DNA from 4 places in the Nocardia grenadensis genome. Region 4 is predicted to be linked to each of the others. Evidence: riboswitches for the same ligand, from Rfam matches in the RefSeq annotation. Region 4 holds a riboswitch; each other region holds the start of a gene.
What was found. Region 4 has a riboswitch for cobalamin ahead of ACQPYS_RS12190 (short-chain fatty acyl-CoA regulator family protein). Riboswitches for the same ligand answer to the same signal wherever they lie in the genome.

Region 1 (7,216 bases), 2.3 Mb from region 4:
AGCGTGGTTTCGACCCCGTGCTCGGTGCCCGGCCGCTGCGCCGCACCATCCAGCGCGAGATCGAGGACCAGCTCTCGGAGAAGATCCTCTTCGGCGAGATCGGCCCCGGTCAGACCGTCCAGGTCGATGTCGAGGGTTGGGACGGCGAAGGCTCCGGCGAGGACGCCCGCTTCACCTTCGCACCGAAGGCCAAGCTCACCAAGGAAGACGGCGAGAAGAAGCCCGAGGTCGTGCTCACCGGCGCCTCCGAGGGTTCGACCGAAGCCGCTTCGGGCGAGTAGCCGACAGGTCGGCAGAGGGCCTGCCCGCCGGTATCACACCGGTGGGCAGGCCCTTTCGTGTGGGTGAGAGGACGCGCCTGCCGGTCTGCGGGGGACATTCCGGTCGGTGCGCGCGCGTACGGTGACGGCAGTTCATTCGATACGAATCGGGGGTATCACCATGACGAATCCGGATCTGACCACGATCGCGGTTCTGCTCGACCGTTCCGGCTCCATGCAGACCATCAAATCCGATACCGAGGGTGGGTTGGCCGCCTATTTCGAGGAGCAGCGGCAGGTCGAGAAGGCAGTGCGGGTCACCCTCGCGCAATTCGATACCGAGTACGAATGTGTGTACTCGAATGTCCCGATCGATCAGGTCCCGCCGCCGGTCCTGCAGCCGCGCGGCGGCACCGCGCTCTACGACGCCATCGGCAGATCGGTCACCGATCTCGGTGCGGAACTGGCCGCCCGGCCGGAGGAGGAGCGGCCCGGCACCGTGATCGTGGTCGTCCTCACCGACGGGCACGAGAATTCGAGCCGCGAATGGACGCATGCCGCCGTGCGGTCACTGATCGAGCAGCAGCAGAACGTCTACAGCTGGGATTTTCTGTTTCTCGGCGCCAATATGGACGCGGTCGAGATCGGGAGCGGTCTCGGCTTCGCCCCGCAGCAGTCCATCACCTACGGGGCGGCGCCGGCGGGCGTCGCCGGGGTATTCCGGGCAGCAGGGGCGTACTCACGGCGGCTACAGGCCCCGGCGGGCGCACCGGACTCGGCCCGCGCGGCCGGGTTCACCGAGCAGGAGCGTCGCGACGCGAACCCGGGCTGAACCGCGGGGTCACTCGGGTGCTGCGGGTCCCGGATCGGCCGGGGAGCCGCCGCTTCCGCGTGGTTCGGAGGTCACCGCTACCGGTGCCGGCGGCCGGCGAGAATCGTTGTCGCCGGGCTCGTTACGGGTCGGGGGCCGCGCATCGGGGTCGATCGCGATCCGCAGTGGGCGGCTCGGTAGCCGCGCGGCGACCCGGTAGCCGCCGCTGGGTTTGGGGCCGGCGGTCAATGCGCCACCGAGCGCGTGAGTGCGTTCCCGCATGGCGATGATCCCCATCCCACGGGTGGGGCCGGCGTGTTCGGGTTTGCCGGTGGGACGGGTGTTGTCGACGGTGAGATCCACCGAATCACCGGTGTAGCGCACCGTCACGGTGGCCTCGGAGCCCGGGGCGTGGCGCACGACATTGGCCAGGGATTCCTGGACGATCTGGGTGGCCGCCTCGTCGATCGCCGCGGGCAGGGAATCGGGGGTCCCCAGGACCCGGGTGTGCACCGTCAGCCCCGCCAGCCGGGGTTTGCGCAGGAGTTCGTCCAGGTCGGACATGGTGGGGTCGGGTTCGCGAGGTGGTGGTGGGGACGGCGCTTGGGCGGCGGCCGGTGGGCGGCCCGCGCTGGAGCCGTTCGCTCGCGGCTGGTCGGCGCCGGGCCGTTCGCGGCGGCCGAAACCACCTCGGCGCGAACGTCTCGCACGCTCGCGCGGACCGATATCCGCGGCGTCGGCAGGGTCGTGATCGCGGCGCGGCTGCGCGGGTGTGCCGGATACGGGCTCCACCGCCTGGATCGCGTGGCGCAGTGCCTGCACATCCTCGAGCGCGCTGCGGCTGGTGGTTTTGATCTCGGCGACCGTCCCCGCCGCTTTCGCGGACTTGTTCTCCACCTGCTGGAGAGCCATTCCGGCCTGCACATTGATGAGCGAGAGATTGTGCCCCACCACATCGTGCAGCTCCCGGGCGATCAGCAGGCGCTCTGTGCCGACCTCGAGTTCCCGCTGCTGCCGCGCCGCCATGCGTTCGGCGGTGTCCAGGGCCTGCCGGGTCTGTGCGAGTAGGCGACGGTGCCGCAGCACTTCGAACAGCGCCGCGGCCAGCGCGACCCAGCCCAGTAGCCCGACCATCTGCCAGCCCGTCATCGCGCACTCTCCACCTGCACCACCCTATTCGCCTGTTGTGCTCGGTCGTCGGCGCACACCCGGATTACCGGTGCCGCAATGGTATTCCGATGACGAATGCGCCGGTTCCGGGTGGGCCGGTCGGCAGCGGCGCGTGATCACCGCATCTGCGGCAGTACCCGCCCCGGCGCGGGTATGGTCCAGTGATGGTCGACCAGCAAGTGCGTGTACCGGACCTGTCCACACGGCCGTACGAACTCACCGTGGAGCGGGTGATGACCGCTTCACCCGAACTCCTCTACTTGGCGTGGACCCAGGGCTTCGATATCTGGTTCGCGGAACCGTCCTCGGTGCGGATGCGGCCCGAGGTGAACGAGCCGTTCTATTTCGAGACCCGGGAGGAGGGGAACTCTCGGCCGCATTACGGCCGCTTCCTCCGTCTGGAACCGGGCCGGCTCGTCGAAATGACCTGGGTGACCGGCGCCGGCGGCACCGAGGGCGCGGAAACGGTGGTGCGGGTGGAACTGGTCAAACAACCCCGTGGCATCCGGTTGCGGTTGCGGCACAGCGGTTTTGCCGACGAAGCGGCCCGCGACCGGCATCGGGACGTCTGGCCCGCGGTGCTGGCCCGCCTCGACGAACGAACTGCGACGAAGTGAGGGTACTAGTAGGTTCGAGTCCGACTCACAACGAATCGTCTTCGAAAGGATCGTGATGCCCACACGTACCGCGCGCACCGCATGGACCGGTGGTCTCCAGGACGGCTCCGGCCAGGTCGAGCTGATCAGCTCGGGGGTCGGTAAGTACGAGGTGTCGTTCCCGAAGCGGTCGGCCGATGACGCCGACGGCACAACCAGCCCGGAGGAACTGATCGCCGGGGCACATTCGTCCTGCTACGCGATGGCGCTGTCGAACGAGATCGCTCAGGCCGGCGGTACCCCGCAGAGCCTCGACGTCTCGGCCGCGGTGACCCTGGGCCCCGACCCGGCGGGCGGTTTCCGGATCAGCCGGATCGCACTGAAGGTACGTGGCCGGGTATCCGGCCTCGACGAGGCGGGTTTCGCCGCCGCGGCCGCTGCGGCCAAGGCCGGATGCCCGGTGAGCAAGGCCCTGGGCGGAGTGGACGACATCACCCTGGACGCGGCGCTGGAATCCTGAGATGCCTGTCCCGGGCCCCGCGCGGGCCCGGGACAGGGAAGGGCCTTTACCAGGGCCTACCGGCGCCGTGTCCGGCCCGGAACCACGCCCGGGCGCCCCGTGTGTACATGGCGGGGATCGCGACGAATACCGCGCATAGATGGCCGGCCCGGGTGAGCGCCAGGAATACGGTCGCGGCGCTCATATCGGCGAACACACCGGCGCCTCCGTTCGCGAGCATCCGAACAGGCTCCACCACCAATGAGGCCGTACCGACCACGCCTATCCCGGCGGCGAGCAGATTCCTGGCCCAGCGTTCGCCTCGCAGCATCCGCCACGCGACACCGAGAACCGCCAGGTAGATCCCGGCGCGCAGTAGCCAACCGCCGGTGAGTTCGCCGATATCCGCTGCGTCGCCCAGCAATGCGCCCCGGACCGCGGCTTCGGTGATACCGCAGCCCACGGCCGCCACGAGCGCGACGAAGGCGATGGTGACGGCTGCGGGCCGCCGGGCGAGTGGACTGTCCGGGTGGGCGAGCGTGGTGTCGTGCATACCTCGACCATGCCCGGTGACTACCGCTCCCCGGATCAACCCGCTGTAGCAGCAGCCTCCGCTACCCGGGTACCACCGCGGTTGCTCCACTCGGTGAGCGCGGCGAAGGCCAGAGCGATCCCGACCCACAGCGCGGTGGATACGGCCAGCGACGCGGCGCGGAACTCCCACAGCAGCGAGGCCGGGAAGTCGGCCCCCACTTCGTTCACCCCGGGCAACAGCACGTAGCCGAGGGTGATTACCAGTACGAATCCGGCCGCGGCCGCGACGAGCCGGAGGGATTCGGGCCGCGGCCGCAGCGCCTTCCAGATGTACACACCGGCCGCGACGGCCACCAGGCCCAGCACCACCGAGGCCAGCCAGAGCAGGGTGCGCTCGTTGATCGTCTCCGGGTCACCGACCGCCGGTGGGTTGGCCGGATACTTGAAGAACGGCACTGCCACCACCGCGACCCAGCCGCCCAGGCCCAGCCCGAGTATCAACCGATGACCGGGCAGCGCGGTGAACCGCCGGGCGTAATGCGCCGCGGTCGCCACGATCGCCCCGAACGCCATCCCGGCCAGGGCGTCTGCCAGGAACTGCCCGAATTTCTGCCACGGCCTGCTCACCACGGCCTCGTCCCCGTGCGTGTGCGCTGTCTCCCCGTGCGTATGTCCGGTACCCGAATCCTGGGCATGCTCCGGCGTGGGAGCCGCGGCCTCCTCGATGGCGATGGCGGCATCGACCTTGGGCTCGCCGACGAAATTTCCGACGACACCCGCGAGGAGACCGGCGATCAGGCCGGCGAGCAGACCACGGAGCAGCAGGGCACCGAAAGATCCACTCAATGGCACGGGACACCCAGCAGGTGGCGCCCGTCGTGCATCAGCTCGTGCAGGAACATACCGCCGCGCGATACGGCGCCTTGATCGAATCCGACCAGGTAGAGCGTCAGCAGTGCCAGCAGGACGACGCCTACTGTGACGAGCACTGTCGCCGCCGTATCGGCGGCCCTGCTCGGGACATGGGCTATGGCCATGGTGGGTCCTCCTCATCCGGATGCTCGCGTCCGGTTCGCGAGTTGTGCGCAGGTGCCGGTGTCTGACTCTGCCCACCCGTTCCGGCGCGGACATCACAGTGGCGCGACCGCTCCGGGTTCTCACCGGATTACCGCATCACCTTTGCTTTCACCTCGAACTGTGACACCGGCCGTCGCCGCCGTCAATATGTCCACGAACGATCACCGGCCACGCCGCCGGTGGTCGGCGGCGTGGCCGGTGTGGGGGAGGCGATCAGGACGCGGGTTTACCCGCTACATCGAGTACGACCTCGAACTCCAGCAGTGAAGCGCCGGTGGCGACAGGCTTGTTCTGCTGTCCGGCATGTGCCTCTTTGGCGGGGCCGTCGCGCCACGCCGCGAAGGACTCCTCGGAATCCCACTGGGTGACCACGAAATACCGATTCTCGCCGGCCGTGGGCCGCAACAATTGGAAGCCGAGAAACCCCGGGGAGTTTTCGACCGCGTGCGCGCGATGGGCGAACCGCTTCTCCAGCTCGGGACCCGCGCCCTCGGGGACCTCGATCGCATTGATCTTCACAACAGCCATACCCCTGAGCTTAGGTATCGCGAGTCCGGGAGGGACAGTGCCGCACGCCACAGCGGGTCACTACGTGCACCGCCCGGTGGCGCCGACCCCGCCCTGTGGAGGGTTGTGAATAAACTCGGCCCGGTGTTGCACGACGAAGGCGGGACCGGGATCCCGATACTGCTGCTGCACGGGTTGATGGGCAGCGCCCGTACCTGGCAGAACCAGGTCCGGTGGTTGCGTGACCACGGCCGGGTGTTCACCTTCGACGCCGCCGGGCACGGGCGCCCCGCACCGCCCGAACTCACCACCGACGCTTTCGTCGCCGATCTGGCCGCCGCCACCGCGCGCATCGCCGAGCCGATGATCGTGATCGGGCATTCCATGGGTGGTCTGCACGGCTGGGTGTTCGCGGCCACGCATCCGAACCGGGTGCGCGGGCTGGTGGTGGAGGATATGGCAGCCGATTTCACCGGCCGTACCGCTGCCCACTGGGCCGCGATGGTCGAGGCCTGGCCGCAGCCCTTCGCGGACGAGGCCGCCCTGGTGGCGCATTTCGGCCCGGTCGCCGGCCGTTACTTCCGGGATTCGTTCCAGCGGGGCCCGGACGGTTACCGGTTGCACGGCGAGGTGGCCACCTTCCGGGATATCTCGGAGGAGTGGGGTGCCCGGTCGTTCTGGGCGGAGTGGGGCAGGCTCACCGTCCCTACGCTGCTGCTAGAAGGCGAATACACGATCACCCCGCCGGGGCAGATGCGCCGGATGGCCGAATTACATCCCGCCGCCGAACATGTCCTGGTTCCCGATGCGGGTCACCTGGTGCACGATGACCAGCCGGCGTACTACCGGGCCGAGGTGGAGCGTTTCCTCGCGCGCCTGCGCGGAGTCCCCGGAACTGTCGCCGAGACCTGAGCGCTCCGGCCGCGGCGGGCGTCAGCCCTCTCCGGCCAGGGCGAACCGTCCATCGTCGGTCTGCTCGATCAACCCGTCCACCAGCAGCGAATCCAATGCGCGGTCGCGCTGGCCGGGATCGCGGGTCCAGGCGAGATCCAGCCGGACGCGTTCCACCGGCGCGTGCGCGGCCCGCAGCACGTCGAGCAGCCGCCCCCGCGCCTGCCGGTCGGTACCCTCGTACTTCTGCGTCCGGCGTACCGACTCGGCCGCCGGCCGGCCCGCGGCGACCCACGCGCAACGCGGCAGCGGGCAGCGCCCGCAATCCGGGGTCCGCGCGGCGCACACCGTCGCGCCGAGTTCCATCAGGGCCGCCGAGAACACCGCTGCCCGGTCGATCCGGCCGGGCAGCAGCGCCTCGGTTTCCCGTAGATCGCGGGCGGCCGGATTACCGGCCTCCCGGCCGTGCACGGCCCGGGCCACCACCCGACGGACATTCGTGTCCACCACCGGGACTCGTTGCCCATAGGCGAAACAGGCGACCGCCCGCGCCGTGTAGGCGCCGATGCCGGGCAGCCCGAGCAGCACTTCGACATCGTCGGGCACCTGGTCACCGTGCTCGGCGGCGAGGACCTGGGCGCATTCGTGCAGGCGCAGGGCTCGGCGCGGATAGCCGAGTTTCCCCCAGGCCCGCAGCACCTCACCCGCGCTCGCCGCCGCCATGGCCGAGGGCACCGGCCAGCGTCGCACCCATTCCCGCCAGATCGGTTCCACCCGCGACACCGGCGTCTGCTGCAGCATGATCTCGCTCATCAGGATCTGCCAAGCGCTCACTCCGGGCCGCCGCCAGGGTAGGTCCCGGGCCGTCCGC
Region 2 (7,216 bases), 1.3 Mb from region 4:
CACCTGCGCCATGCTCACCACACTCAGCATCGCGCCGAGGGTGGCCGTGCGCGGTACCAGCAACAGCAGACCACCGAGCAGTTCCGCCACCCCGAGCAGGATTTCGTACACCGGCGCGCTACCCACCTGCAACCACAGCACCGCCATCGGAGTGAGCTGGCCGTAGGGCTGGACGAGCGCCGAGAACGGGGGCGGCGGCATCTGGGTCGGCACCGCTTTGGCGATGCCGTAGAACAGCATCTGCCCGGCGACGCACCACCGCAGGAGCATCAGGAACCACGCGCCAGCCCGCGGATACGCGAGGCGCCGCCGGTCGAGCACCGACCACAGCGTCGCCGCCAGGGCCGCCACCACCAGCGCGGTGAACACCATCACCCAGATGATCGCCTGGTCGCCACTGCCGGAGTCCCGGTGCAACTGCACGTCGATGCCGAATACCGTCCGTCCCACCCAGTTCAGCACCGACTCCACCGCCAGCAGTGGCCACATCGGTGCGGTATCGGGCAGGAACTGGTGGGTGAACCCGGTGAAGACGAACAGGATCTGCCCGATCATCACGCAGAAGATCACGCTGTAGACGACGCCGAACCGGAACGCCACCCGCGCGGGCCACGACCAGCGCACCGGCCGCGGGTTCTCGGGTTCGGACAGCTCTCGCCCAGCACCGGTGACCGTCCGAACCGCACCCATACCACGACCTCGCTGTTCCGATTTGTTCGACGACCCACCCCGACCCGGAGCCCCACTCGAACCTAGACCACCTGCCGGGCCCGGCGCCTCCGTGACAACCCCTATTCTCCGATCCTCCCTTCGCACGAGTTCGCCCACTGCGACGAGGCCTTTCAGGGGAACCCGCAACCGAACCGCGGGCGCTGTCTTCGGCGTGATACATCCCGGCCCCGCTCGTGCCCGGCCGCTGTCGGCACCTCGCCGCCTATCGTGGATCCGTGCCCACACCACCTACCGGTCTCGCCGCGGACACCGGGCCGATCACGCGATTCGTCACCGATCTGTTCGGCGCCGATCTACTCGGCCTGTACCTGTACGGGTCGGCGGTGACCAGCGGTCTGCAGTACGACAGCGACCTCGATTTCCTGGCGGTCACCGCCGTCGCCCTCGACGACGACCTGCGTACGCGTCTGTCCGAGGGACTGCTCCGGCAGTCGGGACGGTGGCCACGCACAGGCGGGGCCAGACCGGTGGAACTGACCGTGGTGGCCCGCGACGCCGTCGTACCGTGGCGCTTCCCGCCGCGCGGCGAGTTCGTGTACGGCGAATGGTTGCGGACGGAGTTCGAGCACGGCGCGGTCCCGCCGCCGGCGCCCGACCCGGATCTGGCGATACTGCTCGGTGTGGTTCGCGATTCGTCCGTGGCGTTGGCCGGACCGCCCGCCGATCGGTTACTGGATCCGGTACCGCCGGAGGATCTGGTTCGCGCGATCACGGCGAGCCTGCCCACATTGATCGCGGGCGTGGACGGTGACGAGCGCAATACCGTCCTGACGCTGGCCCGGATGTGGGTCACCGCGGAGACCGGGGAGGTGGTCTCCAAAGCCGAAGCCGCCCAGCGCATCGCCGCCCGGGCGCCGGCCCCGCACGCCGCGCTGCTGCACCGCGCGCGGGACGGCTATCTCGGTGTGGCGGTGGACGACTGGACCCGGTATCGCGACGAGACCGCGGCCTTCGTGCGGTATGCCGCCGCGGGAATCACGGCCGCCGCCGCGGTCACCGGCCGCGCACAGCGCTGAACGGTCCGCGCCACACCGGGGCCCCGGATCGGGGCGGCACGTACGCGGGCCCGGAACCGGAGCGGCGGATCGGCGGCGACCGGCACCTCCTACCAGGCGATGGCCCCCTGTGCACCGACGAAGGAGCCGTCGGTGCACACCTGCGGCGATTCCGCCGCCGCGAGGACGACCTGGGCGGCCTGTTCCGGCGTCGTCGGCGCGTCGGCCGCCGCGGGCGCCAGTTCGGTCGCGACGAAACCGGGGCATACCGAGATCACCCGGACGGCGGTATCGGCGAGCGATTTCGCCAGGCCTACCGTGATGCTGTTCAGTGCCGCCTTCGACGCCTGGTAGCCCGGGACCACCATCGAGTAGTACGCCGACTCCGGGTTCCGCTGCTCGGTGAGCGAGCCCATCTCGCTGGAGATGTTGACGATCCGCCCGGCCGGTGCGCGGCGCACCAGCGGCAGCAGCGCTTCGATCACATTGGCGGGGCCGAAGGTGTTGGTCATCAAAGTCTCGGTGAACGCGCCGGGGTGGGCGAAGTTCACCGTGCCGGTGGCGGTGGCCTCGGGCAGGATGCCGGCATTGTTCACCAGCACATCGATGTGGTCGTACCGTTCGCCGAGGGAATCACGCAGGCACCGCGCGCTGTCCGCTGAGCACACGTCGAGGATTTCGCCCTCGGCCGCCGACCCCGCCGACCGCAGTTCGTCCACCACGGCGTTCACCGCCGGCGCGCGGCGCCCGGTGACGATCACCCGGTAACCCGCGCGGGCGAATGCCGTCGCGGTGGCGCGTCCGAGCCCGCGGGTCGCTCCGGTGACCACCACGATCTTCTCCGACATGTTCGTTCCTTTCGTGATTTCCGTTCGTGCCCTATGAGCATCAGTGAGGGCATAGCGTGCACGCTGGCAGAAAATCGCCGTCGCATTCGCCCGCGGCCGGTTCGAACCGGTCGAACGTCCAGTTCCCTGTCGGATAGCATGGGCGATGGCCGCTCTGCGGTCACGACGTGATGAGGGAACCCGGTGGAAATCCGGGACTGGCGCGCAACGGTGACACCCGCGGGTGAAGTCCGATCACTCATCCGCCGAGCTCGGTTCCCGGCCTCGCGCACAGGCCCAGACGCAAGGAGTCCACGCCGTGACGCGGTCCATTTCCCTGGCGGTCACCGCCGTGGTATCCACCCTCCTGATGACCGCATGTGCCGGTACACCCGATTCGGGCGGTCCGGCCGCCGGGTCCACCGCCGGCTATCCGCTGACAATCGAGAACTGCGGCGTCGAGGTCACCGTGGCGGCACCGCCGCAGCGGGCGGTCGCGCTCAATCAGGGGTCGGCGGAAATCCTGCTGTCGCTCGGTCTGGCCGATCGGATGGTCGGCACCGCCACCTGGACCGATCCGGTCCGAGAGAACCTGGCCGCCGACAACACGCGCGTGCCGCGGCTGGCCGACAATCGCCCCTCCTTCGAAGTGGTCCTGGACAAGGAACCGGATTTCGTCGCCGCCTCCTTCGGCGGCACCCTCGGTCCCGGTGGCGTGGCCGACCGGCAGCAGTTCACCGAGCTGGGCGTACCCACCTACCTCTCACCGACCGATTGCGCCGACAAAACCGATATCAGCGTCAATGCCGACGGCGCCCGTACCGCACCGCTGACCATGGATTCGGTGTACCGGGAGATCCGCGACCTGGCCGCGATCTTCGATATCCCGGACCGGGGTGAGCGGCTGGTCACCGACCTCCGCGACCGCTACGCTGCCGCGTCCGGTCGGATCGCGGCGGATCGGGTCTCGCTGGCCTACTGGTTCGCCGATACCGCCACGCCGTACGTGGCGGGCTGTTGCGGTTCGTCCGGGATCATCACCGACGCGGTCGGCGCGAAGAACGTATTCGACGACACCACCGACGAATGGCCGCAGGTCAGCTGGGAAACCGTCCTCGACCGCGACCCGACCGCCCTGGTCCTGGCCGACCTGAGCCGGCGCAGCCTCGCCGGGGACGCACTGGACAGCAAGATCGCGTTCTTGGAATCGAATCCGGTGACGGCGAAGCTGACCGCGGTCCGCGAGCGGCGCTACATCGTGGTCAATGGCGCCGATCTGAACCCCTCGATCCGGACGGTCGACGGGATCGAGAAGGTCGCCGACGCCCTGGCGCGGTGGGGTTACGGTTCGTGAGGTCGGCGGCACCGAGCACCACGGTCCGGCTCGCCCGCGCTCCCGCGACGGTGGCGCTGGTGGTGTCCGGGGTGGTCGTGCTGGTCGTCTCGATGGCCTTCACCATCACGATCGGTCCGGCCGAGCTGTCGGTCGGCGAGGTCTACGCCGTGCTGTTCGAGAAACTCGGTGCCGGTACCGCGGCCGTCTCGCCTATCCGCGAAGGCATCGTCTGGCAGTTGCGGCTGCCCCGGACCCTGCTGGCCGCGATCTGCGGGGCAGGTCTGGCGGTATGCGGAGTCGTCATGCAGTCGCTGTTGCGTAATCCGCTCGCCGATCCGTTCGTGCTCGGGATCTCCTCCGGCGCCTCGACGGGTGCGGTACTGGTGGCGGTCCTCGGTGTGGGTGGCGGCCTGATCTCGTTGTCCACCGGCGCTTTCCTCGGCGCACTCGTCTCGTTCGGGCTGGTGCTGGTGCTGGCCGCGGGAGCCGGGGGTGGCACCGCGAAGGTGGTGCTGGCCGGGGTCGCCGGAACCCAGCTGTTCTCCGCGCTCACCTCGTTCATCGTTCTGTCCTCGGCCGATGCCGAACGGACCCGCGGCATCCTGTTCTGGCTGCTGGGTTCGCTGGCGGGCGCCGGCTGGACCGATGTGGGCACGACCGCGGCCGTCTGCGCCGCCGGGCTGGTATTATGCGGGTGGTATGCCTCCGCGCTGGACGCGTTCACCTTCGGCTCGTCGACCGCCGCGACCCTGGGCGTCGCGGTCGGCCGGACCCGGCCGATCCTGCTCGTGATCACCGCACTGATCACGGCGGTCCTGGTCAGCGCGGCCGGGGCGATCGGTTTCATCGGCCTGGTGCTACCGCACGCCGCGCGGTTCCTCGTCGGGCCCCGGCACAGCCGGTTGATCCCGGTGACCGCGGTCCTGGGCGCGATCCTGCTGGTCTGGGTCGACGCGCTCGCCCGGACCGTATTCGCGCCGCAGGAGGTACCGGTCGGCGTCGTCACGGCCCTCATCGGCGTGCCCGCCTTCGCCCTGCTGCTGTTCCGCACCCGGAGCGCGCCGTGACCGGCCGGACAGTCGAATACCGGACCTCGCCTCCGCGGAGCGCACGGTGACACTGCACGCACAGGACCTGTCCTGGACCCGCGGCGGCAACCTCGTTGTCGACGCGGTGACCGTCCACCCGGAACCCGGGCAGACAGTGGGGCTGCTGGGACCCAACGGTTCCGGTAAATCGTCGCTGCTACGCCTACTGGCCGGTGTTTCCCGGCCCGATCGCGGCAGCATCACCCTGGACGGAACCCCCCTGCACCGCCTCGGCCGCCGCCCGCTGGCCCGCCGGATCGCGATGGTCGGGCAGCACGCGCACACCGAGGTCGATATCACCGTGCGAGATGTGGTGCGGCTCGGGCGTATTCCGCACCGCGACGTGTTCGGCCAGGACGGCGATGAGGAAGCGGCGATCGACCGGGCCCTGCGCGATACCGGGCTCGCCGGCCACGCACACCGCTACTGGAACACCCTCTCGGGTGGTGAACGGCAACGCACCCAGATCGCCCGGGCGCTGGCCCAGGAGCCCGGTGAACTACTGCTCGACGAGCCGACGAATCACCTCGATATCGCCCATCAGCTCGATATCCTCGATCTCGTCACGCGGTTGCCTCTCACCACCGTGGTGGCCCTGCACGATCTCAATCTCGCCGCGATGTTCTGCGACTATCTGCTGATCCTGGACCGGGGCCGGGTCGCCGCGCACGGCAGCCCCACCGAAACCCTCACCGAACGACTCGTGCGCGACGTCTACGGTGTGGACGCCACGATCGCGATCGACGGCGGTGTGCCGGTCGTCCGCTATCGGCGCCCTGCCGTCACCACTCGGCCCGGCCGACGAACCCGATACGGAGCCGACGGTTAGTTCCCGCGGCGCTGATGTTCCTCGGCGTACGGGCCTCCCACGGAGCGATATCGATCTACCTGGAACCCCAGCTGTTCCGGATACCGCGCGACGTTCTCCCGATGCCCGCGGCGGTCGAATCGGCGCGCTCGGTCCCGTACTTCGATGCCGATCGTGGGCACCCACCTCGCCACCTTCACCGTCTGGGGTGTGGTCTCGCTGATCGTCGTGACGCTGATCGACCGGTTCCGGCCGCCGCGGACGCTCACCCCGGTCTCCGTCGCAGCCTGAACCACGCGAACATCTCCCGGCCGGTACTCGCGGCGCGATACGCCACGAGCACCGGCCGGGACGGAGACGCGAGGGCGGGTCCGGGGCCGAGCCGAGCGGTGACGCACAGACGACACGGTGCGCGAGGCGGAGTTGCCCTTCGATTGCCGATATCATCGCAGGCGCCCGATCGAATCTGAAGTACAGGTAGTACCGATGACAAGCCAGCCGCACACCGTATCCCCCGCGAAGCCGAACGCCGTTGCGGGGCCGGACGCGGTGGCCGATCCGCGACCTGTTCCGGACCGGGACTATTTCCCGCCCCCACGGGAGCTGTGGGGCAACCTGAACGGCTGGACCTATCCGGCGGTGTTCCTGGTAGCCGTACTCGCCACTTTCCTGCTGGCCCAGGCCGCGCTCGCGCTGGACTCCGGGCAACCGTTGCAGCCGGCGTTCCATATCGCGGCCGCCGCCTGGGTCGCCTCCTACCTGCCGATGCTCTCGGCGACCTCACGGGGCCGTTCGCGAATCCGGATCGAAGGCGCGCGATTCGCCAATGAGCAGGACACGCTGGTGATCCGCCGGTCCCTCGGTTACGAGGTCGCCTTGGTGGTCTGTTTCCTCGGCCTGGCGACCCTGTGCGCGATCTTCGGTATCGGCACCTGGACCGGCACGCTCACCCTGAACCCGCACCCGCCGATTCCCCCGTGGGTGGCTCTCACCGCTGCCGGGCTGGTGCTGCTCTATCTCTGTGTGTACGCGCGACGTCCGGAGATCCGACGGCTGGTGCTCACGCCGATGCATATCGTGTTGCCCACCAAGACCTCGATCGCGAACATGGTGAGCTGGACTTCGATCGAACAGCTCGAGGTGGTGTCGCGCAACAACTCCAAGGGCACCATCCGCATATCCCGCCCCGGCCGCAAACCCGGTCGCCGGGTCACGAAATGTATCCACGCGGAGAAACTCTCGATCGGGTCGGCGGCCACATACTGGCTGATCCGCTTCTACCACGAGAACCCCGACCTGCGCGCCGAGCTCGCCGACGAACGGGCCGCCGAACGGTTGCGTACCTACGCGGTGGTCCCCGAGGCCGGATAGGCTGCCGGCATGGTACGGGTCCGGCAGATGCACGAATGGGCGGTCAGCGCGGACGAGGC
Region 3 (7,216 bases), 350 kb from region 4:
GATCCCGGCCGAGGCATCGCGTGTTCAAGTAAGGACTACAGCACGCGATTCCGGCTGCGACATGAGGTGAAACCTGGCACGGATGCCGGCTTCGAGCGTATGGGTCGCTGCGAGCGGGGAACGCTTCGACATGATGATGACCGTGCACCTCTACGAAGGAGGCTGTCCCCAACCGGTGGTGGTTCACCCCGTTACCTTTTTCGTGGGCCCGGAACCGGGCCCACGGTCGCCAGGCCCGGTATGACTTCTTGCCCCTGTCGTTCGAATGATCCGGGGGGTGGTGTCGCCGGGTCCTGGTGGCGTCGACGGACCGCTGATGGGGACAGGGCCGCTGGTAGGTCTCTTCGTAACGTGGGTGCCGGGCGTTGACGCTGGATCGGCGACCGTCCAGTGAGCGTTTCGAGGCAGTTGAGGACCGAGCAAGGTGACACAACCTTATGCCGTGTTCTGCGGCGTTGACGTGGGAAAAGGCGAACATCACGCGGTCGGGCTCGACCCGGCCGGGAAACGATTGTTCGACAAGGCACTACCCAACGATGAATCCCGGCTGCGGGCCGTGTTCAACAAACTCGCCACCCACGGGCGGCTGCTGATCGTGGTCGATCAACCCAACACGATCGGCGCCCTGCCGGTCACCGTCGCGCGCGCCTGCGGACACGATGTCGCCTACCTGCCCGGATTGTCGATGCGCCGCATCGCCGACCTCTACCCAGGTCAAGCCAAAACCGATGCCCGCGACGCTCACATCATCGCTGATGCCGCCCGCACGATGCCGCACACGCTGCGCCGCGTCGACGTCGGTGACGAAACACTCACCGAGCTCGGTGTTCTGGCCGGCTTCGACGACGACCTGGCCGGCGAAGCAACCCGCACCAGCAACCGCATCCGCGGCCTGCTCACCGGCATCCACCCCGCCCTCGAACGCGTCCTCGGCCCCCGCATCGCGCACCCGGCGGTGCTGGAGATCCTGTCGCGCTGCGGCGGTCCCGAAGGCATCCGGGCCGCTGGTCGGCGCAAACTTACCGCCATCGCCACTAAACATGCCCCACGAATGGGAGCACGCCTGGTCGAGGAGATCCTGGCCGCGCTGCCCGCGCAATCTGTCACCGTTCCCGGCACGAAAGCCGCGGAAACCGTGCTGCCGAAGCTGGCGGATTCGTTGAAAGCAGTTCTTCTACAGCGCAAGCAGATCGCCGAGAACATTGAGGAGATGTTCGCCGATCACCCTCTTGCCGAGGTCCTGACCTCGATGCCCGGCATCGGAGTCAGGACCGGCACCCGCATCCTGCTCGAAGTCGGCGACGGCACCGCGTTCGCCTCGGCCGGCCACCTCGCCTCTTACGCCGGCATCGCCCCGATCACCCACCGATCGGGAAGCTCCATCCGCGGTGAACACCCTGCCCGATCCGGCAACCACAAACTGAAACGGGCGTTGTTTCTGTCAGCGTTCGCCGCCCTGCACGACCCGGCCAGCCGCACCTACTACGACAGAAAGAGAGCCGAGGGCAAGAAACACAACGCAGCCCTCATCTGCCTCGCCCGACGCCGATGCGACGTCCTCTACGCCATGCTCCGAAACAAACAGCCCTACCGCATTCCAGCACCAGCGGCCTGATCGCCGGCAACTGCCAGACACCGATCAAGCGTCCAGCCCCTGGGCACGCCGGGCCCTGACCGACATGCCGCGCTGCCACCAATCGATCACCTCACCCCCGCCCGCCATGCCTTCGATGAGATGCGCGGTGGCTTCCACCTGCACACCGGACTGGCTACAGAACGTCCACAACCGCTGAGCCGCCCGATGGTATTGGTGGATCACCGCATCGACCTCGAACGCATCCAACTGGCTGGCACGGAACCGGTCCAATGCCCGGCCTACGTGCTCGACCAACTCACCGAGCCGCTCTTCGTGATATACCGCCACACGATCCCGAGCAGCCTGCCGTTCAGCCTTCGACGCCACTCAGACCACGCTACCGACCGCACGCCCCGCCCAAGCCTCACCCGGGCACAACCTCAACCCACGGCTTGACAAGAAACATAGGGACACCCCCCCAGCAATGTGGGGGTTCCTCACAGGAAGGCCGCGAGCGGGCGATGCTTCGGATCATGGTGGCCGGTAGGGGTACCGGTGGGCATGTGTTCCCAGCGGTGACTGCTGTGGACGGTCTTCGGACTCGCGGACATGACGCCGGCCGGCGTCGCCTACTGGCGGTCGCTTCCCGGGCGGGCGCCCAGTGCTGATGACCGCGGTCGTTTCCACATACCGCTGCGGGGCAGCTCCGGATTCCCACCGGATTCCCTCTTGCGAGCCGCGCGTCCAGGGACGAGCGGCAACCAGCGCCTGGTCAGACTGGCATTCGGGCTGCGCGCGGGACGCCGGCGTTCTCGATCACCGGGCGCCCTGAGGCCCCCGCTTCTGCCGGCGCACCACACCGGCGGCGGCGGAATCGGGTGGCGGGATCCGGCGTCTTTCCGCTGCCGGCTCGACCCTGGGCGGTGGGGCACTGCGCCCAGTGGGGACGGGGCTCACCAGCAGGGATATTCTTATGAGCGCAGCTGGTTCGTCTCGCGCTGTTGCGACGGTGTGAGATGTCGAAGCCTTTCCGCTCTAGGTCGGGTGACCGCGAGCGGGGGTGAGAGGGAACCCGGTGGGAATCCGGGACTGTCCCGCAGCGGTGAGTGGGAGCGACCGCCGTCACATGCACTGGGCCGGGTCCTGGGAAGCGACGGCGTGGTAGTACCAGCTCGGGGAGCGCGCCAGGTCCCGAGTCGACCGATCGAGGTCGGTGCCCACGAGTCCGAAGACCTGCCGGTTGCGCCGGGCACGACGTGTCCGGCGGTCGTCGCCTCGTGGATCAGGCGGTACGCCGATTCTCACGTATCCGGGTCTCGCCGGGTGCGTAGTCGTCGTGCGCGCTCGCACCGGTGACGGTCACAGGCTGCCACCCGAGGAGTTCGCATCATGCCGTCACTTTCGGACCTTTCCCCGCGATGCGGCTCGGGTCACCGGCCGTCGCCGGTGACCTGAGGGCCGGTGCGGCCGGAACACCGGCGGATCGCGTGGGCGAGCCGGTGCCGATCATGGAAGGGGTGCTTGCTGTGGAGAAGATGTATGCCGGTGGCCGGCTTCGTGCTCTGCGTGAGCAGCGGAGCCTGTCGCAATCCGGGCTGGCCAAGGCGCTCGGGCTGTCGCTGAGTTATGTCAATCAGCTGGAGAACGATCAGCGCCCGTTGTCGGTGCCGGTGCTGATGCGTCTGACCTCGACATTCGACTTGGAGGTGGGATTCTTCGCGCCGGAGACCGATGCTCGGTTGCTGGCTGATCTGCATGAGGTGTTCACCGAGGACCCCGAGTCTGGTTCGGTGAGCGGCGGCGAACTGGATGAATTGCTTTCGCGGGTGCCGTCTGCGGCGCGGTTGCTGATCAGGCAGCACCGGCGCCTGCGCGCGGTCAACGGGCAGCTCGAGCAGTTCACCGCCGGACTCGACGGTCCGGTCCCGGATCCACGTACCGCGATGCCCTATGAGGATGTCCGCGACTATTTCTATGACCGGCGTAACCACATCCCCGCACTCGATACCGCCGCCGAGGATCTCTTCGCCGCGAGCGGGTTGAGTATCGGCGGGTTGGATCTACAGCTGGCACGACTGCTGCGCGACGAGCACGGGGTGACGGTGCGAATCCGGTCGGAGGATCCGGCGCGGCCCGGGCCCAAACGGAGCTACGACCCGGAAGCGCGCACACTCACGCTCGCGCGGCGTCTCACCGCCGGGCAGCGCGCGTTCCAACTGGCGACACAGTTGGCGTTCCTCACCCAGTCCGAGGTGATCGAAACTCTGCTCACCGAGACGGCGGCGCTGCCCGCGGAGTCGCGGCGGCTGCTGCGTATCGGGCTGGCCAACTACTTCGCGGGCGCGCTCGTTCTGCCCTACGGGCTGTTTCTCGGCGCGGCGGAGTCGTTGCGCTACGACATCGACCTACTCGCAGCGCAATTCGAGGTCGGTTTCGAAACCGTGTGTCATCGTCTGTCGACGCTGCAGCGGCGCGGGCAGCGGGGCGTCCCGTTCTTCTTCGTCCGCACCGACCGTGCGGGAAATATCTCGAAACGGCAGTCCGCCACCGCGTTCCACTTCTCCCGGACGGGCGGTAGTTGCCCGCTGTGGGTGGTGCACGACGCTTTCGCCACCCCGGGCCGGATCCGCACCCAGATCGCGGAGATGCCCGACGGGCGCACGTATCTGTGGCTGGCGCGCACGACAGGGGAGAGCAATCCCGGATATCTCTCGCCTTCGCGGGATTTCGCGGTGGGTCTCGGATGCGATCTCGCCTTCGCCGATAAACTCGTCTATTCCCACGGCCTTCCGATCCATGACGCGGCCGCCGCTGTTCCGATCGGTGCAGGATGCCGGGTCTGTGAACGCACCGCGTGTGCGCAACGCGCGTTCCCGCAGATCGGACGGCCTCTTGCCGCCGATGAGAACCGTCCGGCGAACACCCCCTACGCACCCGCATCAACCGACTGACCGCGGGTAACTGCGGTGAGTGTGTCAGCCCAGGACGGGCGCGTAGTTCCGGCGGGCTGAACTGCTCACCGTCGACGAAGGGATCCGGGGTGACATCGAGAACCCCGTGCCCGGGGGCGCGTCGGTATCGAAGAACCCTTTCGTCGCATGAGCAGCGGCCTTGCTCGATCGAATCGGATCGACCGGTGAGGCGCGCACGAGAGTAATCGGCGCCCGCTCGCGCGCCGATTCCTGTCCCGGTCCGGTACTGCCCTCCACAAACTCCACAACTTTGCAGGTCTGTCTCCACAAAATTCGCCCTTTGCGACGGATTTCCACAGCTGTTTCGCGTCTGTAGCGTCCGAATCGAGCGAAATACGCCGATCCCCCTGGAGGCCTTGGACCGTGAAGAATCATCTCGTCCGTACCCACCGCTCCGCGGAGCAGTTCCCCCGCGAGCAGCATCTGGCGTGGCGGATTGCGGAGGTGGCGACCGACCCGGTGGATGTCGCCGCGGAGACCGAGGAGATGATCGTCAACCGGATCATCGACAATGCGGCGGTCGCCGCGGCGTCGCTGACCCGGCGCCCGGTCACCAATGCTCGCGCCCAGGCGCTCGCGCACCCGTATCAGCCGGGCGCGACCGTGTTCGGCGTCCACGGCCGCTTCTCGCCGGAGTGGGCGGCCTGGGCCAACGGAGTCGCGGTGCGCGAACTCGATTTCCACGACACATTCTTGGCTGCGGAGTACTCCCATCCGGGCGACAACATCCCCTCGATCCTGGCGGTCGCCCAGCACGCGGGCCGTAGTGGCCGGGATCTGATCCGGGGTCTGGCCACCGGCTACGAGATCCAGATCGACCTGGTGCGTTCGATCTGCCTGCACGAGCACAAGATCGACCACGTCGCCCATCTCGGCCCGTCGGCCGCCGCTGGTATCGGAACGCTGCTCGGACTGGATTCGGAGACGATCTACCAGGCGATCGGTCAGGCTCTGCACACCACCACCGCGACCCGCCAGTCCCGTAAGGGCGAGATCTCGAGCTGGAAGGCCTACGCTCCGGCGTTCGCCGGGAAGATGGCCGTGGAGGCCGTGGACCGCGCGCTGCGCGGTGAAGGCGCGCCGTCGCCGATCTGGGAGGGCGAAGACGGTGTGATCGCCTGGCTGCTGGGCGGCCCGAAGGCCGAGTACTCGGTGCCGCTGCCCGGTCCGGGCGAGCCCAAGCGGGCGATCCTGGACTCCTACACCAAGGAGCATTCCGCCGAATACCAGAGCCAGGCCCCGATCGATCTGGCCCGCCGCCTCCGGGACCGGATCGGTGATCTGGATCAGATCGCCTCGATCGTGCTGCACACCAGCCACCACACCCACGTCGTGATCGGTACCGGTTCGAACGATCCGCAGAAGTTCGATCCGACAGCGTCGCGGGAGACCCTCGACCATTCGGTGCCCTACATCTTCGCGGTCGCCCTGCAGGACGGGACCTGGCATCACGAGCGTTCCTACGCGCCCGAACGCGCGCAGCGACCGGACACCGTCGAGTTGTGGCGCAAGATCTCCACCGCCGAGGACCCGGAGTGGACCCGCCGCTACCACTCCACCGACCCGGCCGAAAAAGCGTTCGGCGCGCGCGCCGAGGTGACCTTGAAGAGTGGTGAGGTGATCGTCGACGAGCTCGCGATCGCCGACGCCCACCCGCTGGGTGCGCGACCCTTCGTCCGCGACCAGTACATCGCCAAATTCCGCACCCTCGCCGAGGGGGTTGTCGATCCGGCCGAGCAGGACCGCTTCCTCGAAGTGGTCCAGCGCGCGGGCGAGCTGTCCGCCGGTGAGTTGTCGGAGCTCACTTTCACCGTCTCGGCGGATGTGCTCGCCCGCGCGCCCCGTTCCCCGAAGGGACTGTTCTGATGACCGGCCTGCTCGCAGCATCGACCTCGGCGGCCGATAAGCGGTCGGCGTTCCGTACCGGGCTGGGCTCCGGGAAGATCCAGCGGTTCCCCGGCGCGTTCAACCCGCTGGTGGCGACGCTGATCCAAGAGGTCGGGTTCGAGGGAGTCTACGTCTCCGGTGCGGTGCTCTCCGCCGATCTGGGATTGCCGGATATCGGGTTGACCACGCTCACCGAGGTGTCGGGGCGCGGTCACCAGATTGCCCGGGTCACCGACCTGCCGGTGCTCATCGACGCGGACACCGGTTTCGGGGAGCCGATGAGCGCCGCCCGGACGGTCACCGTCCTGGAGGATGCCGGCATCGCCGGCTGCCACCTCGAGGACCAGGTCAATCCCAAACGGTGCGGTCATCTGGACGGCAAAGCGGTGGTGCCCACCGAGGAGATGGTGCGCCGACTGCGGGCGGCGGTCTCGGCCCGCCGCGATCCGAACTTCGTGATCTGCGCACGCACCGACGCCGCCGGGATCGAAGGAATCGATGCCGCGATCGAGCGTGCGAAAGCCTATGCCGACGCGGGCGCCGATCTGATCTTCACCGAGGCGTTGCACACTCCCGCGGAGTTCGAGAAGTTCCGCGCCGCTGTCTCGACCCCGCTGCTGGCCAATATGACCGAGTTCGGCAAATCCGAACTGATCCCGGCCGCCACGCTGGAATCCATCGGCTACAACGCGGTCATCTACCCGGTGTCCACTCTGCGTCTGGCGATGTTCGCCGCCGAGGCGGGTCTCCGGGAGATCTACGCGGAAGGCACTCAGTCGGG
Region 4 (7,216 bases):
CACCTCGGCGATCTGCCACGCCAGATGCTCCTCGCGGGGGAAATGCTCCGCGGAACGGTGGGTGCGGACGAGATGATTCTTCACGGTCCAGGACCTCCAGGCGATCGGTGGAATTCACTCGATTCGCACGCTACCGAGAGTCCGGGGCCGCGGAAACGGGTTGCAGAAGGCGAATTATGCAGAATAGATCCTGCGAATTTGCGTAAGTTGCGGAAGGTCGCCATACGCCCGGACCTGCACTGACACTGCCAGCAGCCGCCCGGGCACACGATCCGGCATCGCGGCGGGCCTGAGCACGCCGAAACGAATGACGTGTAAGGGCCGTAGATCGAAAATTACGAGCGATATCAATTCGCGGAATACCGAGCGTCCGATTACGGCATGCATCGGAATAATCCCGATGCCGCCGGTTCGGGCCCGATCAGCGAGTGTTGCTCGCCGGTGCGTAAGGAGTATTCGCCGGACGGTTCTCGTCGGCCGCGAGCGGACGGCCGATCTGCGGAAACGCCCGCTGCGCGCACGCGGTGCGTTCACAGACCCGGCAGCCGGCACCGATCGGGACAGCGACCGCCGGATCGCGCACCGGGAGCCCATGCGAGTAGACGAGCTTCTCCGCGAAGGTCAGGTCGCAGCCGAGACCGACGGCGAAATGCCGTGCCGGCGCCAGATATCCGGGGTTGCTCTCCCCGGTCGTACGGGCCAGCCACAGATAGGTACGCCCGTCGGGCATCTCGGCGATCTGCGTGCGGATCCGGCCCGGGGTCGCGAAGGCATCGTGCACCACCCACAGCGGACAACTCCCCCCGACCCGGGAGAAGTGAAAAGCGGTAGCGGACTGCCGTTTCGAGATATTTCCCGCCCGGTCGGTGCGGACGAAGAAGAACGGCACGCCGCGTTGCCCCCGCCGCTGGAGCGTCGAGAGCCGGTGACAGACCGTCTCGAACCCGACCTCGAATTGCGCGGAGAGCAGGTCGATATCGTAACGCAATCGCTCGGCCGCACCCAGAAAACGCCCGTAGGGCAGGATCAGCGCACCGGCGAAGTAGTTCGCCAGCCCGATCCGCAGCAACCGCAGCGACTCCGCCGGTAGCGGCCCGGTCTCCGTGAGCAGCTCGTCGAGCGCCTCGGACTGCGTGAGAAATGCCAACTGAGTGGCCAGCTGGAACGCCCGCTGGCCCGCGGTCAGCCGCCGCGCGAGCGCGAGTACGCGGGCCTGCGGGTCGTAGATGCGCTTGGGTCCCGGCCTGCCGGGATCCTCCGAACGGATCCGCACCGCCACCCCGAACTCGTCACGCAGCAAACGCGCCAACTGCAGATCCAACCCGCCGAGCGTGAAGCCGCTCCGGGTGAACAGTTCCTCCGCGGCGGTGTCGAGGACCGGAATGTGATTGCGCCGGTCGTAGAAGTAGTCCCGCACATCCTCGTAGGGCATAGCGGTGCGCGGTGCCTTGGCCGGACCGTCGATCCCGGCGGTGAGTAGTTCCAGCTGCCCGTCGGCCGTGCGCAGCCGCCGATGCTGACTGATCAGCAGCCGCGCCGCCGTCGGCACCCGGGACAGCAGGTCGTCGAGTTCGCTACTGGTAACCGCCGCCGTCTCGGGATCCTCGACGAACACTTCCTGCAGGTCCGCGAGCAGCCGCGCGTCGGTCTCCGGCGCGAAGAACCCCACCTCCAGGTCGAAGGTGGAGGTCAGGCGCATCAGCACCGGCACCGTCAGCGGCCGCTGATCGTTCTCCAGCTGATTCACATAACTCACCGACAACCCGAGCGCCTTGGCCAGCCCCGACTGCGACAGCCCCCGCTGCTCCCGCAGTGCACGCAACCGCCCCCCGCCGTACATCTTCTCCACCGCCGGCACCTTTCCTCGCATGACCACTCACGACCCACCCGATACAGCGATCCGGACTCGAACGACAGCGAGCCCGGGCCCCAGGCACCGGACCGCACGGGAACCCCGGCGGCGCATTCATGTTCCCGCCGAACAGCTTCGAAGAGGCCTGCACAGCGCACGCTCCATCGGTAGCACCAACGACCACCACCCACGAACGCGCGACCCGACGCCCCCGGGCACGGTCCGGGGCGTAGAACGGCGGCGAAACGCCCGATCCGCGAGGCGACAGCCAACCGGACACGGCGTGCCCGGCACAACCGGCAGGTCTTCGGACTCGCGGGCACCGACCCTCACTCGGTCGACCCGGGTCCGCACCCGGGCTGCTACTACCACGCCGTCGCTTCCCGAACCTCCGGCCCAGTGCGTCTGACGGCGGTCGCTCCCGCTCACCGCTGCGGGACAGTCCCGGATTCCCACCGGGTTCCCTCTCACCCGCCACCCGATGTCACCGACACCGAACGACAGGCTTCGACATCCCGCGCACACCGAAACAGCGCGGGATGAACCAGCTGCATCCGTCAGGATATGCCCGGCTCGAGCTGGGACTCCAGTGGGGCGGTGGGCAGTACCGGCGTACAACGCGCACGGACTACCCATCGGACGCCGTAGATAGGGGGACGGACAGCGAAACGCCGCCGGGCAAAGAGCCCAGCGGCGTCCGGTCGGGAAGTCGACGTCCAACAGGCGCCTCTCGGCGAGTGGTCGCTCGTAGCGACAGAAGAAGGCGCGGCCCGGGGCTGTCCGGACGCCGACAGGGGTCCAACAAAGAGAACCAGGGAGCTATTCGATCAGGTACGTGATGCCGGACACCGGAGATCCGAGCGCGCGGAGAGCCGGGGCAGCAGCCGAGCCCACACGGCAGCACACCCCGCGGCCCGAATGCGGTCCGAAATCCGACAACACCCCGCTCAACCAGCCGATTTCCTCTCTCGAACACCTCTGAGGTAATCTCATCGAGCGCCGGAACACACGGCGCAACGGGCTGTGGCGCAGTTTGGTAGCGCACTTGACTGGGGGTCAAGTGGTCGCAGGTTCAAATCCTGTCAGCCCGACCATAGAAAAACCCCTTCCCACCTGCATGGGAGGGGTTTTCTCTTATTCCACCAGTCGGAGTTCGGGACCAATTCGGACCAGCACGGCCAGAAGCTCGCGGCGTCGGTACGGCGCAGGACCACCGGTAGCGCCTCCTCGAGGATCGGTATCGGCCGGGCCCGCTTGGTCTTGGTGCCCTCCCCCGCACCGCCTCGTATCCTCCTGCCGAGTTACCCGAGCCGGCTGTCCGGCTCGTCGCGTCCGATCCCTTGCGGCACTATCGCGCGAGAAAGTGCCAGCCGACCCATGCCCACACGAGCACACCAGCGATCCTCGCAACCCGAGTGCGCGTGAGGTACGCGATTGTTTCGCCCAGAGGCGCGACCAGATCCCGGCGCACATGCGTGACCGCGACCATGCCGAGCGTGACCGCCAGTACCAGCACGAAGCCGACGATGATGATCATCCGATCGCTCATCTCGACACCAGCCACCAGCCGACACCCAGCCATACCAGCCATCCGGCCAACCGCAGCGGCCACTGCTCGAGTGCCGGATCCAGCAGCGTCGACAATGTCGGGTGTACGTGGCTCGGCTGCGTCCAATCAGGTTTCCGCACAAAGGCGTACACTTCCCACGCCGATGCGGTGACCAGCAGCGTCGACCAGACTGCCACTCCGCGCCGCAGCCGGGCGGTGGACGGGATCGGCCTGGCCCCAGCGTGGAACGCCAGTACCGTCGCCACGACCACCGGCACCAGCACCAGCAGGGTTGCCGGCCAACCGAACGGTCGGGTGGCGGCTCCACCCGCCGCCAGCACGGCACCGGCGGCCAGCAGCGGCATCCGCCGCCGGCATGATCGGGCCGAGCGCTCCGGTTCCCCTGTCACATGGGCAGAATAAGGCCCTGGGCGCCGGTGCCGGGCCATCGGTCACCCAGCCACGCCGCGACGATCTCGACCCGCTGCTCGCGACCGTACCGGATTGCTCGCCACGATTCCCAGGTCGGAGACTTCGCCGACATCCTGCGGCACCGGATATCCCACCTCCAGCCGGGCTCCCGAACTGCTGAACGCGACCGCCGAGACGTACCTGGCCCGGTCTACCCATCCAGCACCATCCGGACGTTCCACGCGCATGCCAACGTGCTGGATCAAGCCACCGACCGCCGCGGGAGCGATGCGGCCGAGCCAAGGCGAGGCCGATATGGAGAAGTGATGATCGACGCAGGCAGGGCGCATCAAGGGTCGGCGTCAGTTGGCGAGCGACCGCGCTACCGATTCGGTACGCCAGGAACGTCGGAGGCACGGTGCCGGATGCGTCCAGTTGTCGGTGGGGTACTCCCGTGCCGTCCGCTCCGCTCGGTGCGGGCGCGACTGTCGGCCGCAGGCACGCGCTCGTCGTCCAGTGTCGGGATGGAGCGTGCCAGGACGACCTCGGACCTGGTACGCCCGCCGACCCTTCTTTGCTGCGGCTGTATCCGGGAGAGTGGTTCTGGACCGTCCCAGAGGTGTCGTGTCGTCGCTCGAAGAGATCTACGGTGGAGATATGACCGCCTTGGGGCGTCGGCATCTATTGGTCGCGCGGGATGCCGACACGGTGCGCATCACCATGAACCGGCCGGAGCGGCGCAATGCTCTGTCGGGCGAGTATCTGGTCGAACTGCTTGCCTTCCTGGCGAAGCGCCCACCCGTCTGGCGCGATTAGCGCTGCAACAGTGACGTCGGCTCGGGCATTCCCCCGGCCGGGTTATCGAACATACGTTCTAACTCGAGGTATGCTGCATCGGTGACCATGAATTCGACCGCGCTGGCGCCGGCTGCCCGAACACCAGGATGGCCGGAGCTGGCCGATGTCGACTTGCTGCGCGCACTCGTCGAAACCGAACGCCGCCGAAAGCACCTGGATGCCGCCATGCGCGCGGCCGTCGCCGAGGCCGAACGTCGTGGCCTCGCCGCGGACACCGGCTATAGGGACACCGTGGAGTTATTGACCGATCTGCTGCGGATCAGCGCCCACGAGGCGCGCCGACGAATCAACTGTGCGGCCCCGCAGGCCCGCTCGCGTTCCAGGAAGGTATGGCAGGTGCTGGCGGCAGCAAGTTGAGGCCGAGCCCGGGCGCCTCGACCGGAGGCGGGCGGGCTCGACACGGCCACGGGGCACGACCGACGGACGGCGACGGCCGTGAGATCAGCTCGGCGGAATGAGGATGAACAGCGGTATCCACGACGCGTGGGCCGCCGCCCGGTGCATCGATGCCGCCCTCACCGGTACCGAGGACACCCACGTAGGCCGGTTGTACAGCGAACTCCGCCGTGATGCCGCGTCAACCATGTGCAGGCGGTCGCGCAGCGCAACTACGACGGTATGCGGCAATCGGATTCGGCGGCCCGCGAGGCACGGGCCGAATCGCAGTCGGCACTGGACCGCGACCTGTTCGACAAGCGGGAACACCAGCGGCGGGCCGCGATGTTCACATCCCTGCGTATCACTCGCGGGCGACTCGGCCGGGAACTGCGTGCGGTTCCCGATACGGTCCGCTCCGCCGGGCGGCGGCTGTCGGAAATGCTGTGCTACGGAACGGTCACCGCACCCGGCATCTACGACGGTGTGACGATTCGCGCTGCGGCGGCAGCGGGTTTCCGCGCGGCCTATGTCTCGGGCGCGGCCGTATCGGCTACCGCGCTGGGCCGGCCCGACCTCGGCTATCTGGGTCTCGCGGAGATGGCCGAGCAGGTGCGTCGGATGACCGCGGAGGGTGTCTTATGTGGAGAGTTTCTTGTAGCAGGTGAGAGTTGCGGCGAGTTGTAGAAACGCTGCGAAGAGGCGGCCTTGCGTTCCTGAAGGTGGATCCCTGCATTTAACAATGTGGAGAACGACGGCCCCGGTATGGAATTCTTGCTCGCGCCAGCGTACCCGCGCTCACAGAAGGAGATTCGGTCGATGGAACATCCGGTGTGGGCGCGAATGCCCACCGAACTCCGGTACCGTATCGACGAACTGATCGCATTCGTAGAGTCCCGGGCACGGGTCGTCGAGTGTGTCACGGATCGCCTTGATCGCGAGCAGCTTTTTATCTCGAGCGGCGGGGTCGGCCGGAACCACGGCAGACCGAGTTCGGTATACCGTTCGAGGAGCAGGTCTTGACCTGCTGTGATTCGACGCGAATCGACCGGTGGCGCGGAGTGGAACGAACTGGGAAGCGGGATGGTGGCGGCGAGTGGCGGCGAGGGCCGGTTACGCAGGCGTGTTGTCCTCGCCTCGGCTCTGACGGCGGCCTGGCTGGTCGCGGACGGCTCCGCGGACAGCGTCGGCCGGGACGGTAATCGGCGCGCGGCAGCGGTGGCCCGGCGGCGGGCGCACACCGATGTGCTGTTCATCGGGGCGCATCCGGACGACGAGTCGTTCAATCTGTCGACCTTCGGACAATGGCGGGAAAACCTCGGCTGGAGTACCAGCGTAGTCACCATTACCCGCGGCGAGGGCGGTGGCAATGCGGCCGGGCCCGAAGAGGGCCCGGAACTCGGGCTGATCCGGGAGGCCGAGGAGCGCCGGGCGACCGGCATGGTCGGTATCGAAAATGTCTACTACCTCGATAAACCGGACTTCTGGTACACGCTGTCCGCACCCTTGACCGCGCGTATCTGGGGTGAACAGGATACGTTGGCGCGCTTGGTGAGACTGGTCCGCCAGACCACGCCGCACGTGATCGTGATCATGGATCCCCGGCCGTTCGACCAGCACGGCGGCCATCAGCTTTCGGCCCGTCTCGGAATCGAGGCCTTCCGGTCGGCGGCCGATCCGCTGGCGTTTCCGGAGCAGATCACCGTCGAGGGACTGACGCCGTGGTCTCCCGACCGTCTGCTCGCTCAGAACTACGGTTTCCGGTCGTTGCTCGGCCGCGGCCCGTCCGAAGTGCGACGTACCGATCCGGCCACCGGGTTGCCGGTTATCGGAGTATGGTCCGGCACCCGCTCACGCGAACACGGCACGACCTGGGCGCAGGTAGAGCGCGATGCGGCCCGGTTGTATCGGACCCAGGGTTTCGCCGCGATGCCCGCGCAGGTGCCGCCGGACCCGCAACAGCTCGACTCGGATTGGTTCACCGTACTGGCCGAACAGGGTCGGTTCATCGAAGCAGCCGTGCACCGGCAGAGCGGATTGGCGCCGTTGTACGCCGAATTCGCCGCCTGGGCCGACCGAATCGGATTGCCCTGGCTGGCCAACCGAGCGCAGCCGGATTACCCGGCGAATCCGACGACCACGATCCCGGCTGTCGCCGTCGCGCCCATGCT

Region 1: it holds a riboswitch for cobalamin, as region 4 does, so the genes downstream of both, ACQPYS_RS01705 (CbtB domain-containing protein) here and ACQPYS_RS12190 (short-chain fatty acyl-CoA regulator family protein) in region 4, are expected to answer to the same signal.
Region 2: it holds a riboswitch for cobalamin, as region 4 does, so the genes downstream of both, ACQPYS_RS06130 (ABC transporter substrate-binding protein) here and ACQPYS_RS12190 (short-chain fatty acyl-CoA regulator family protein) in region 4, are expected to answer to the same signal.
Region 3: it holds a riboswitch for cobalamin, as region 4 does, so the genes downstream of both, ACQPYS_RS10675 (hypothetical protein) here and ACQPYS_RS12190 (short-chain fatty acyl-CoA regulator family protein) in region 4, are expected to answer to the same signal.

Annotation. Positions count from the first base shown of each region.
Region 1 is NZ_CP192054.1:372,011-379,226, forward strand. It holds gene ACQPYS_RS01670 (ATP-dependent Clp protease ATP-binding subunit) at 1-281, shown strand, start outside; gene ACQPYS_RS01675 (vWA domain-containing protein) at 442-1,092, shown strand; gene ACQPYS_RS01680 (sensor histidine kinase) at 1,102-2,220, opposite strand; gene ACQPYS_RS01685 (SRPBCC family protein) at 2,406-2,858, shown strand; gene ACQPYS_RS01690 (OsmC family peroxiredoxin) at 2,914-3,357, shown strand; gene ACQPYS_RS01695 (hypothetical protein) at 3,404-3,889, opposite strand; gene ACQPYS_RS01700 (CbtA family protein) at 3,925-4,722, opposite strand; gene ACQPYS_RS01705 (CbtB domain-containing protein) at 4,713-4,907, opposite strand; cobalamin riboswitch at 4,944-5,091, opposite strand; gene mhuD (mycobilin-forming heme oxygenase MhuD) at 5,161-5,475, opposite strand; gene ACQPYS_RS01715 (alpha/beta fold hydrolase) at 5,599-6,366, shown strand; gene ACQPYS_RS01720 (A/G-specific adenine glycosylase) at 6,388-7,216, opposite strand, start outside.
Region 2 is NZ_CP192054.1:1,381,766-1,388,981, reverse strand. It holds gene ACQPYS_RS06145 (DoxX family protein) at 1-690, opposite strand, end outside; gene ACQPYS_RS06140 (aminoglycoside adenylyltransferase family protein) at 948-1,748, shown strand; gene ACQPYS_RS06135 (SDR family NAD(P)-dependent oxidoreductase) at 1,838-2,575, opposite strand; cobalamin riboswitch at 2,705-2,855, shown strand; gene ACQPYS_RS06130 (ABC transporter substrate-binding protein) at 2,925-3,908, shown strand; gene ACQPYS_RS06125 (FecCD family ABC transporter permease) at 3,905-4,957, shown strand; gene ACQPYS_RS06120 (ABC transporter ATP-binding protein) at 5,004-5,807, shown strand; gene ACQPYS_RS06115 (hypothetical protein) at 5,952-6,077, shown strand; gene ACQPYS_RS06110 (hypothetical protein) at 6,273-7,157, shown strand; gene ACQPYS_RS06105 (endonuclease V) at 7,167-7,216, shown strand, end outside.
Region 3 is NZ_CP192054.1:2,337,022-2,344,237, forward strand. It holds gene ACQPYS_RS10670 (IS110 family transposase) at 425-1,615, shown strand; gene ACQPYS_RS10675 (hypothetical protein) at 1,640-1,963, opposite strand; cobalamin riboswitch at 2,167-2,303, opposite strand; cobalamin riboswitch at 2,602-2,831, shown strand; gene ACQPYS_RS10680 (short-chain fatty acyl-CoA regulator family protein) at 3,103-4,527, shown strand; gene prpD (2-methylcitrate dehydratase PrpD) at 4,912-6,414, shown strand; gene prpB (methylisocitrate lyase) at 6,414-7,216, shown strand, end outside.
Region 4 is NZ_CP192054.1:2,690,421-2,697,636, reverse strand. It holds gene prpD (2-methylcitrate dehydratase PrpD) at 1-84, opposite strand, end outside; gene ACQPYS_RS12190 (short-chain fatty acyl-CoA regulator family protein) at 422-1,849, opposite strand; cobalamin riboswitch at 2,134-2,365, opposite strand; tRNA gene ACQPYS_RS12185 (tRNA-Pro) at 2,870-2,946, shown strand; gene ACQPYS_RS12180 (DUF6186 family protein) at 3,201-3,389, opposite strand; gene ACQPYS_RS12175 (hypothetical protein) at 3,398-3,811, opposite strand; gene ACQPYS_RS12170 (hypothetical protein) at 3,808-3,945, opposite strand; gene ACQPYS_RS12165 (hypothetical protein) at 4,470-4,628, shown strand; gene ACQPYS_RS12160 (hypothetical protein) at 4,716-5,027, shown strand; gene ACQPYS_RS12155 (hypothetical protein) at 5,256-5,732, shown strand; gene ACQPYS_RS12150 (PIG-L family deacetylase) at 6,075-7,216, shown strand, end outside.